2 regions of the Streptomyces sp. NPDC104096 genome follow, and region 1 is predicted to be linked to the other one. Evidence: riboswitches for the same ligand, from Rfam matches in the RefSeq annotation. Region 1 holds a riboswitch; the other holds the start of a gene.

Region 1 (5,180 bases):
GTTCAGCTTCTTCGCGAACTCCTTCTTCGCCAGGATGATGCCGCCGCGGGGGCCGCCGAGGGTCTTGTGCGTGGTGGAGGTGACCACGTCCGCGAACGGGACCGGGTTCGGGTGCAGACCCGCCGCGACCAGGCCCGCGAAGTGCGCCATGTCGACCCACAGGTAGGCCTCGACCTCGTCCGCGATCCGGCGGAACTCGGCGAAGTCCAGCTGCCGCGGGTACGCCGACCAGCCCGCGATGATCACCTTCGGGCGGTGCTCCTTGGCGAGCCGCTCGACCTCGGCCATGTCGACCAGGCCGGCCTCGTCCACGTGGTACGCGACCACGTGGAACTGCTTGCCGGAGAAGTTCAGCCGCATCCCGTGGGTCAGGTGGCCGCCGTGGGCCAGGTCCAGGCCGAGGACGGTGTCCCCGGGCTGGGCCAGCGCGAACAGCGCGGCCTGGTTGGCGGAGGCGCCCGAGTGGGGCTGCACGTTGGCGTACTCGGCGCCGAACAGCTCCTTGACCCGGTCGATGGCGATCTGCTCGGTGACGTCGACGTGCTCGCAGCCGCCGTAGTAGCGGCGGCCCGGGTAGCCCTCGGCGTACTTGTTGGTCAGGACCGAGCCCTGGGCCTCCATCACCGCGACCGGCGCGAAGTTCTCGGAGGCGATCATCTCCAGGGTGGACTGCTGGCGGCGCAGCTCGGCGTCGACCGCGGCGGCGACGTCCGGGTCGAGCTCGTGCAGGGGGGTGTTCATGAGCGACATGTGTCCGTGACTCCTCAGCCGGCGGAAAAGGCGGTGTACTCGTCGGCGGAGAGCAGGTCGGCCGGCTCGCCCGTGACGCGCACCTTGAACAGCCAGCCGCCCTCGAACGGCGCCGAGTTCACCAGCGACGGGTCGTTCACCACGTCCTCGTTGACCTCGGTGATCTCGCCGTCGACCGGGGAGTACAGGTCGCTGACCGACTTGGTCGACTCCAGCTCGCCGCAGGTCTCGCCCGCGGCCACCGTGTCACCGACCTCCGGGAGCTGTACGAAGACGACATCGCCGAGCGCGTTGGCCGCGTGCTCCGTGATGCCGACCGTCGAGACGCCGTCCTCGGCGCCCGACAGCCACTCGTGCTCCTTGCTGTAGCGCAGCTGCTGGGGGTTGCTCATGGCCTGAATTCTCCTGTACGCGGGGAAGTGCTGCTGAAAGGGGGACGACAGAAACCGCAGGTGGGCAGCGGAAAGTGCGCCGTGTCACATGCGGCTGCGCTCAGTGTCTACTTCTGGCGCTTGTAGAACGGCAGTGCCACGACCTCGTAGGGCTCGTGAGTGCCCCGGATGTCCACGCCGACACCGGCCGTGCCCGGCACCGCGTGCGCCGCGTCGACGTACGCCATGGCGATCGGCTTGCCCAGCGTGGGGGACGGGGCGCCGGAGGTGACCTCGCCGATCACCTCGCCGCCGGAGACGACCGCGAACCCGGCGCGCGGGATGCGGCGGCCCTCGGCGACCAGGCCGACCAGGACGCGCGGAGGGTTGTCCTGGGCGCGGGCGGCCGCCTCGGTCAGCGCCTCGCGGCCCACGAAGTCGCCCTCCTTCTCGAACTTCACGACCCGGCCGAGCCCGGCGTCGAAGGGCGTCAGGGAGGTGGTCAGCTCGTGCCCGTACAGCGGCATGCCCGCCTCGAGACGAAGCGTGTCCCGGCAGGACAGGCCGCACGGGACCAGCCCGACGGGCGCGCCCGCCTCGGTCAGCGCCTGCCACAGCCGCTCCGCGTCGGCCGGGGCCACGAACAGCTCGAAGCCGTCCTCGCCGGTGTAGCCGGTGCGCGCGATGAGGGCGGGGACGCCCGCGACGGTGCCGGGCAGGCCCGCGTAGTACTTCAGGCCGTCGAGGTCGGCGTCGGTGAGGGACTTGAGGATGCCGGGGGACTCCGGGCCCTGGACGGCGATCAGCGCGTAGGCGTCGCGGTCGTCGCGGACCTCGGCGTCGAAGCCGGCCGCGCGCTCCACCAGCGCGTCGAGCACGATCTGCGCGTTGGAGGCGTTGGCGACCACCATGTACTCGGTCTCGGCCAGCCGGTAGACGATCAGGTCGTCCAGGATGCCGCCGTCGGCCCGGCAGATCATCGTGTAGCGGGCGCGCCCGACGCCGACGGAGGCGATGTTGCCGACCAGGGCGTGGTTCAGCAGCTGCGCGGCCTGCGGGCCGGTCACCGTGATCTCACCCATGTGCGAGAGGTCGAACAGACCTGCCCTCGTGCGCACCGCGGTGTGCTCGTCACGCTCGGAGCCGTAGCGCAGGGGCATGTCCCAGCCGGCGAAGTCGGTCATGGTCGCGCCGAGCGAACGGTGCAGGGCGTCGAGCGCGGTGTGACGGGGTGGCGTGCTGCTGCTCATCGGACGGTCGTCTCCCGGGGCGATGGGTACCCCGCGCGGGAGCGAATCCGAGCACGGGGAAGGGCGAGGTCGTTCCTCCCCATCTGTCATCGGAACCTGAGAGGTTCGTCATGACCACCTGGGGTCACGACTTGCACCTTGGGTGGGACCGCTGTCGCAACGGTCCGCTTTTCAGATGTGCCTCGCCCACGCGGTAACGGTGCCTGAGAGATTCAAGGGAGGGACTTGCTCCTTCGGCGCCCCGGGCAGCACTGCTGCCGGGAACTCTCCCGCGCGGATTCAAACGGCCGGTATGCAGTTGGCGGGCACATCATTGCACGCCTCGTCGCGCCGGGGGCAGGCCCGCCTCGCCTCCCCGGGGGGCGGGCCCGCCGGGGAGGCGGCTGTGACCGCCTTGTGGCGGAACGGGCACGAAATTTCGAAGCGCCGCGCATTACCTTCTCTTTACGCTCAGTGGGGAAAGGACTTACCTGACCCCAGGGGAGGACGATCACGGTGAACAGGATCACGGCGTACGTGGCCGGCTCGGCCGCCGCGCTGCCCAAGCAGACCGCTGCCCCGGCGGTCGAGACGCGCGCCCCGCGGCCCGCACCGGTCGTCCGCGATCTGCGCGAGCGCTCCGGGCACAGCCCGCACGGACTGGTCTTCGGCCCCCACGACGTGGTCGTGGTCACCGGCCTGCCCGGCAGCGGCAAGTCCACGCTGATGCGGCGGGCGGTACGGGGAGTCGGCGTCGACTCCCAGGACACCCGCGACCGCTGGGACGACCGGGCGCCGCGCTTCCTGCCGTACGCCGTCTACCGCCCGCTCGTCCGCCTCGCCCACTACGCCGGACTGCGCAGGGCCCTGCGCGCGGGCGGGGGAGTCGTCGTGCACGACTGCGGCACCCAGGCCTGGGTGCGCGACTGGCTGGCCCGCGCGGCCCGCCGCCGGGGCGGCACCCTGCACCTGCTGCTGCTCGACGTCACCCCGTCCGCGGCGCTGGCCGGCCAGCGCGACCGGGGCCGCGGTGTGTCGCGCTACGCCTTCCTGCGCCACCGCCGCGCGGCCGCCCGACTGCTGCACGCCGTGGAGAAGGGCGCACTGCCCGGGGGCTGCACCTCGGCGATCCTGCTGGACCGCGACGCGGCGGACGTCCTGCGCCGGATCGACTTCGCCCCCTGACAGGTGCCGCCGTCGACCGGTCCCGGGGGCGATCCGTCCCGGGGACGATCCCGGGCGGGCCCGTACCGGTTAGCCTTTCAGCCACAGCAGCGGTTCCCAGCAGGCGGTAGAGAGATGGACTTCCCGGCGGACCTTCCCGCGGACCTTCCCGCGGGCTTCCCCGCACAGGCGCACCCCCATCCGCACGGCGGATGGCCCGGCAACGAACTGGAGGAGGTGCTCTCCGCCTCGCTCGGCGTCCCGACGGCCGGCGGCCGGATCCTCGAGGTCCTCGGCCGCAGCTTCGTCTGGGTGCCGCTGCCCAACGGCGGCGGCCCGCACAGCGGCCCCCTCGACCTGCCCTCGCTGGAGATCGAGGGCCAGGTGTACGTGCCGGTCTTCAGCTCCGAGGAGCAGTTCCGCCAGGTCGTCGGCACGCACATGTCGTTCACCGTCGCGCCCGCGGTGGAGTTCGCCCGCGGGCTGCCGCCGCAGGCCGGCCTCATCGTGAACCCCGACGGCGTGGTGGGCATCCCGCTGCCGCCGCAGGCCGTGGCGGAACTGTGCCGCAGCGGGCGGACCCCGCTGGACGGGTTCGCGAGCGGCGGCCGGGTGCGGCTGTTCGAGCCGGACTGGCAGGACGACCCGGTGGACTTCCTCGCCGCGGCCTCGGCCGAGTTCGCCGACACCGGGGTCGTCCTGACGGCCCGTCGCTGTCTGGCCGAGGTCGAGACCGGTGAGCCCGTGCTGTTCGTCGGGGTCGAGCTGTCCCGGTGGGAGGGCGACCTGCGGGTCCTGCCGATGGACGCGCTCGGCCGGGCGCTGGCCCGGGCCGCCGTCCGGTGGCCGGTGAACCTCGTCCTGCTCGACGTGGTCGAGGACCCGGTGACGGACTGGATGCGGGAGCGGGTCCGCCCGTTCTACCAGCGCGGCCACTGACCGCGGGTTCGAACACCGGACGCCGGCCACCGGCCATCGGACACCGACCAGTGGCCACCGGCCCCCGGTGTCCCCCGGCCGTCCCGGCCCCGGGCAACAACCTGCGAACTCCTGGGCGGCTGTTGCCGACTCCGCCGCCTAAGGTGGTTTCATATCCAAGGCCACGTTTCTCGAAGGGGCGGTAAAGGGTGAGCGCGAGCGGCACTGCCGCGACCGGGCAGGTCGAGCACATGCTGCGCCAGGTGACGCCCGGGCGTTACGACGCCTACGAGGCGCTGCTGCGCGCGCTCGCGACCCCGTCCTCCGGCCAGGTCTGGATGCTGCTGTGGCACGGCCAGGCCGGCTCGCCCGACGCCCAGTACGGGAACATGGAGGTCGACGGCTACGGCTACGCGCCGTGCGTCACCTCCGCCCAGGAGCTCTCGGCCAGCGGCTGGAACCGTTCGTACGAGGTCGTGGACGGCCTCGACGTGGCCCGCACCCTCTACCCCGACCACTTCGGTCTCTGGCTGAACCCGCACGCCCCCGGCGGCGGGCTCGGCATCCCCTGGCTCGACCTGCGGCGGATCGCCACGGGTCTGGAGCGCCAGCCGGCCGGCCCGCTGCGGCTGTCCGAACCGGCCGTCGAGATCCCCCAGTTCTACGCCCTGCTCGCGCAGAACGCCCACCGCACCCCGGCGGTGCGCGCGCTGCGCCGCGCCTGGGTGCAGCCGACGCTGGGGGCGCC
Region 2 (5,180 bases), on a different contig from region 1:
AACCGATCGTGCTCCTGCGTGAAGTGGGAGGCGACCGTTACCTCCCTATCTGGATCGGGCCGGGGGAGGCGACGGCGATCGCTTTCGCCCAGCAGGGCATGGCCCCCGCGCGACCGCTGACCCACGACCTGTTCAAGGACGTGCTCGAAGCCGTCGGCCAGGAGCTCACCGAAGTGCGCATCACGGACCTGCGTGAGGGCGTCTTCTACGCGGAGCTGGTGTTCGCCAGCGGGGTCGAGGTCAGTGCCCGTCCGTCCGATGCCATAGCGCTGGCGCTGCGTACCGGGACGCCGATCTACGGCAGTGACACGGTCCTGGACGACGCGGGGATCGCGATCCCGGACGAGCAGGAGGACGAGGTGGAGAAGTTCCGCGAGTTCCTCGACCAGATCTCACCCGAGGACTTCGGCAGCAGCAGCCAGTAGGCGCTGCGCGGGCGCGTCGCCCCGGTCGGGTGGCGCGCCACGGCGGCGGCAATTGCCAGCGGCCAGTGAGTGCGTCCTGCGGCTCCGCCGGAGAGCATTCGGCTAGCCTTTCCCCGCGGTGGGGTACGGGAAACCACTCCTAGGGTGATTATCACTCGGCGTGCCGAGTGTGGCGATCGTTGACGCACCCCTGGTGACTGCCTACCGTCGAGGAGGCAGGTCAAGGACGGAGGTCGGCGTGAGCAGCAGCGGCGGCGGTATGGCTGGGGGTGCCCCCGGACGCGGTTTCGGGGCGAGCGGTCCGTACCCGCTTCACGGCCAGGTGGCCGACCATGCTCCGCAGCGGCCTTCGGCAGTGCCGAGCAGCGGAGGGGCGACGTCCATGGCGTCCGAGCAGATCGGCTATCGGGGCCCGACGGCCTGCGCGGCCGCCGGTATCACCTACCGGCAGCTCGACTACTGGGCCCGTACCGGCCTGGTCGAGCCGAGTGTGCGCCCCGCCCACGGGTCCGGGACGCAGCGGCTGTACAGCTTCCGCGACGTGGTCGTCCTGAAGATCGTCAAGCGGTTCCTCGACACCGGGGTGTCGTTGCAGAACATCCGTACCGCCGTGCGGCACCTGAAGGAGCGGGGCTTCAGCGACCTGGAGCGCATGACGCTGATGAGCGACGGCGCGACGGTGTACGAGTGCACCTCGCCCGACGAGGTCCACGCGCTGCTCCAGGGCGGGCAGGGCGTCTTCGGGATCGCCGTGGGCGTGGTGTGGCGGGACGTGGAGAGCGCCCTGTCGCAGCTGCACGGGGAGCGGATCGACACCGGGGAGACCCTGGTCGGCCCCAACCCGGCCGACGAACTGGCGCGGCGGCGCAACCGGGCCGTCTGAGGTCCGCCCCGGCGCCGCGCGAGGGCATTGTCAGTGGCGTAGGGGAGCATCGGAGATGTGAGAACCGCGCCCACGATCCTGCATCTCGACATGGACGCCTTCTTCGCCTCGGCGGAGCAGGCGTCCAAGCCGAGCCTGCGCGGGAAGGCCGTCGTCGTCGGCGGGATCGGGCCGCGCGGGGTGGTGGCGACCGCTTCGTACGAGGCACGGGTCTTTGGCGTCAACTCGGCGATGCCCACGGCTCAGGCCCGTCGGCTGGTGCCGAACGCGGCCTACCTCGTGCCCCGCTTCGGGTTCTACCGTTCGATCAGCGAGCAGGTGATGGGGCTGCTGCGGGCGCTGTCGCCGTTGGTGGAGCCGCTGAGCCTGGACGAGGCGTTCGTGGACCTGGAGGCCGGTGGGGCGGCCTCGGACACCGAGTCGGCCCGGTCGGCGGGGGTGAAGCTGCGCGCCGACATACGGGCGGTGACGGGGCTCACGGGGTCCGTGGGGCTGGCCGCGTCGAAGATGCTGGCGAAGATCGCCTCCGAGCGGGCCAAGCCGGACGGTCTGGTGCTGATCGAGCCGGGTACCGAGCGGGCGCTGCTCGGGCCCATGCCGGTGCGGATCCTGCCGGGCGTCGGTCCGGCCACCGGCGACCATCTGCGGCGGGCCGGGATCACCACGGTCGACGAGATCGCCGGGGCCGGCGAGGACGAGCTCGTCCGGCTGCTGGGCAAGGCGCACGGCCACGCGCTGTACGCGATGGCGCTGGCGCGCGACGACCGGCCCGTGGTGGCCGAGCGGGAGGCCAAGTCGGTGTCGGTCGAGGACACGTACGACGTGGACATCCACGACCGGCTCAGGGTGGGGTTCGAGGTGGCGCGGCTGGCCGACCGGTGCGTGGGGCGGTTGCGCCGGGCCGGTCTGTCCGGGCGGACCATCGTGCTGAAGGTACGGCGGTACGACTTCTCCACCCTGACCCGGTCCGAGACGCTGCGCGGCCCCACCGACGATCCGGCCGTCGTGCGCGAGGCGGCGGCCCGGCTGCTCGATTCCGTGGACACCACGGGCGGCGTACGACTGCTCGGGGTGGGGGTGACCGGGCTGGCCGACTACACACAGGAGGACCTGTTCGCGCAGGCGGCCGGCGAGCAGGCGGCCGAGGCGGAGGAGGAGGCGACCGCGGACGAGTCCGTGCCGCAGCCGGCGGAGCCGGTCGAGCGGCACTGGCCGGCTGGACACGACGTACGGCATGCCGAGCACGGGCACGGGTGGGTGCAGGGCAGCGGCCTGGGCCGGGTCACCGTCCGGTTCGAGACGCCCGACTCCGCACCCGGCCGGGTGCGGACCTTCCTGATCGACGACCCCGACCTGGAACCGGCGGATCCGCTGCCGCTGGTACGGCGAAGACCGGCGGAGGCCGAGCTCCCGGGAGCGGTCCGCGGTGCCGAGGAGGAGGTGGCGGAGGGGGAGCCGCTGGACGAGGAGCCGTTGGACGGAGAGGCGGTGGACGGAGAGGGGCTGGACGGAGAGGCGTCCACCGCTGCGGAGCGCGCGGCCGGCTGACGGCGGGCTCGGGGGCCTGACGGGGCGGGGTCCCGGCTGTCCGGAACGGTCCGGGTTCCGGTTGTCCCGAACGGGCCGGTCCCAGCTGCCCGGCCGCGGAAGCGCTCCAGGGCTACCGTCCGCTCGCCCGCGAGCGCATCCCGTGGGTGGTCCGTACGCGCTCCGTCGGCCTCGGCCGACGTGCGGGGTGTCTGTCCAGGCGGGAAGCCGGGCGCGCGGTGTCGCCGGGGCGGCAGGGCGGGGTGGCGGCGTCAGGGCTCGTCCGGACCGGCCAGCTTGCCGAAGTCGCGGTCAGGGAAGGGGGGCGGGGCGGCGATGTCGAGGCCGTAGTGGTGGTAGAGCTGGAGTTCCTGCTCGGGGGAGAGGTGACGACCGACGCCGAAGTCGGGGGCGTCCTTGATCAGAGTGCGGTCGAACGGGACGCGCAGCGCGCCCTCGACCAGTTCACTGGGCTCGAGCGGAACGAAAGCGTCCCTCGAGAACAGGCCGGTACGTATGGCTGCCCACTCCGGTATGCCGGTCGCGTCGTCGAGGTACACCTCGTCGACGGTGCCGATCTTGGTGCCGTTGCGGTCGAACGCCTTGCGGCCGATCAGGTTGCGCGGATCGATATCGGTCTGCACGGTCCCTCCTCCAGGTCGCAAACTCATCCGTAAGCACTACAAAAGAGCACATTCAGGAAGGCGGCCACTCGAAGACTCCCACGTTGACCTCGCTGGTAGTCTGGCAAGCGGCTGCTGACCCCGCGCGGGAGAGTCCTCCGGACATCACCGGAGGCGCCGAAGGAGCAAATCCTCCCCGGAATCTCTCAGGCACACGTACCGCACGGACGAGGTCACTCTGGAAAGCAGGACGGGTGTCGACGACCCGCGTCCTCACCGACGGTGAAAGCCGGTGACCCCGATGCGGGCGATCCGGTGAAGCTCTCAGGTTGAGATGACAGAGGGGGAGGCCGTCCGGGTACCCGCGCCAGGGTGCCCCTCGCAGGTCGCGTCAGACCAGGAGGCCTCCGCAATGACCGCCCACCGCACCCCGCTCTTCGAACTCGAACAGGGCATCCCGTTCGAGCAGCGCCACATCGGGCCCGACCACGAGGCGCGGGCCAAGATGCTCGCCCACGTCGGCTACGGCTCGCTGGACGACCTCACAGCGGCCGCGGTGCCGGATGTGATCAAGAACGCCGACGCCCTCGACCTGCCGGGCGCGCGCACCGAGGCCGAGGTGCTGGCCGAGCTGCGCTCCCTGGCCGACCGCAACCAGGTCCTCGGCTCGATGATCGGTCTCGGCTACTACGGGACCTTCACGCCGCCCGTCATCCTGCGCAACGTGATGGAGAACCCGGCCTGGTACACGGCGTACACGCCGTACCAGCCGGAGATCTCGCAGGGCCGTCTGGAAGCCCTGCTGAACTTCCAGACCATGGTCGCCGAACTCACCGGGCTGCCGACCTCCGGCGCCTCGCTGCTGGACGAGGGCACGGCCGCCGCCGAGGCGATGGCGCTGTCGCTGCGCATGGGCAAGAACAAGAAGGGCCTGTTCCTGGTCGACGCGGACGCTCTGCCGCAGACCATCGCCGTGATCGAGACCCGCGCCGAGCCGACCGGCGTCGAGGTGCTCGTCGCCGACCTCAGCGAGGGCATCCCCGCCGAGATCGCCGAGCGCGAGATCAACGGCGTGCTCCTCCAGTACCCGGGCGCCTCCGGTGCCGTGCGCGACCTCAAGCCGGTCATCGACCAGGCCCACGGGCTGGGCGCGCTGGTCACGGTCGCCGCCGACCTGCTCGCGCTGACGCTGCTCACCTCGCCGGGCGAGCTGGGCGCGGACATCGCGGTCGGCACGACCCAGCGCTTCGGCGTGCCGATGGGCTTCGGCGGACCGCACGCCGGCTACATGGCGGTGCACGAGAAGTTCGCGCGCAGCCTGCCCGGCCGTCTCGTGGGCGTCTCCGTCGACGCCGACGGCAACCGGGCCTACCGCCTCGCTCTTCAGACGCGTGAGCAGCACATCCGCCGGGAGAAGGCGACCAGCAACATCTGCACCGCGCAGGTGCTGCTCGCCGTGATGGCGGGCATGTACGCGGTCTACCACGGGCCCGACGGTCTGAAGGCGATCGCCGCCCGCACCCACCGCTACGCCACGCTGCTCGCGGCGGGCCTCACCGCCGGCGGTGTCGAGGTCGTGCACGGCGCGTTCTTCGACACGCTCACCGCGCGGGTCCCGGGCCGGGCCGCCGAGACCGTGGCCGCCGCCCGCGAGCGCGGGGTCAACCTGCACCTCGTCGACGCCGACCGGGTGTCCCTGTCCTGCGACGAGACCACCACGCG

The links. Region 1 has a riboswitch for glycine ahead of gcvT (glycine cleavage system aminomethyltransferase GcvT). Riboswitches for the same ligand answer to the same signal wherever they lie in the genome.
Region 2: it holds a riboswitch for glycine, as region 1 does, so the genes downstream of both, gcvP (aminomethyl-transferring glycine dehydrogenase) here and gcvT (glycine cleavage system aminomethyltransferase GcvT) in region 1, are expected to answer to the same signal.

What each region holds. Positions count from the first base shown of each region.
Region 1 covers NZ_JBVJMD010000023.1:52,534-57,713, forward strand. Annotated here, with positions in the region: gene ACZ60B_RS23200 (serine hydroxymethyltransferase) at 1-750, opposite strand, end outside; gene gcvH (glycine cleavage system protein GcvH) at 765-1,142, opposite strand; gene gcvT (glycine cleavage system aminomethyltransferase GcvT) at 1,250-2,371, opposite strand; glycine riboswitch at 2,445-2,552, opposite strand; glycine riboswitch at 2,553-2,653, opposite strand; gene ACZ60B_RS23215 (AAA family ATPase) at 2,861-3,535, shown strand; gene ACZ60B_RS23220 (enhanced serine sensitivity protein SseB) at 3,650-4,453, shown strand; gene ACZ60B_RS23225 (enhanced serine sensitivity protein SseB C-terminal domain-containing protein) at 4,642-5,180, shown strand, end outside.
Region 2 covers NZ_JBVJMD010000101.1:8,062-13,241, forward strand. Annotated here, with positions in the region: gene ACZ60B_RS41280 (bifunctional nuclease family protein) at 1-425, shown strand, start outside; gene ACZ60B_RS41285 (MerR family transcriptional regulator) at 664-1,308, shown strand; gene ACZ60B_RS41290 (DNA polymerase IV) at 1,366-2,856, shown strand; gene ACZ60B_RS41295 (PRC-barrel domain-containing protein) at 3,108-3,479, opposite strand; glycine riboswitch at 3,595-3,690, shown strand; gene gcvP (aminomethyl-transferring glycine dehydrogenase) at 3,871-5,180, shown strand, end outside.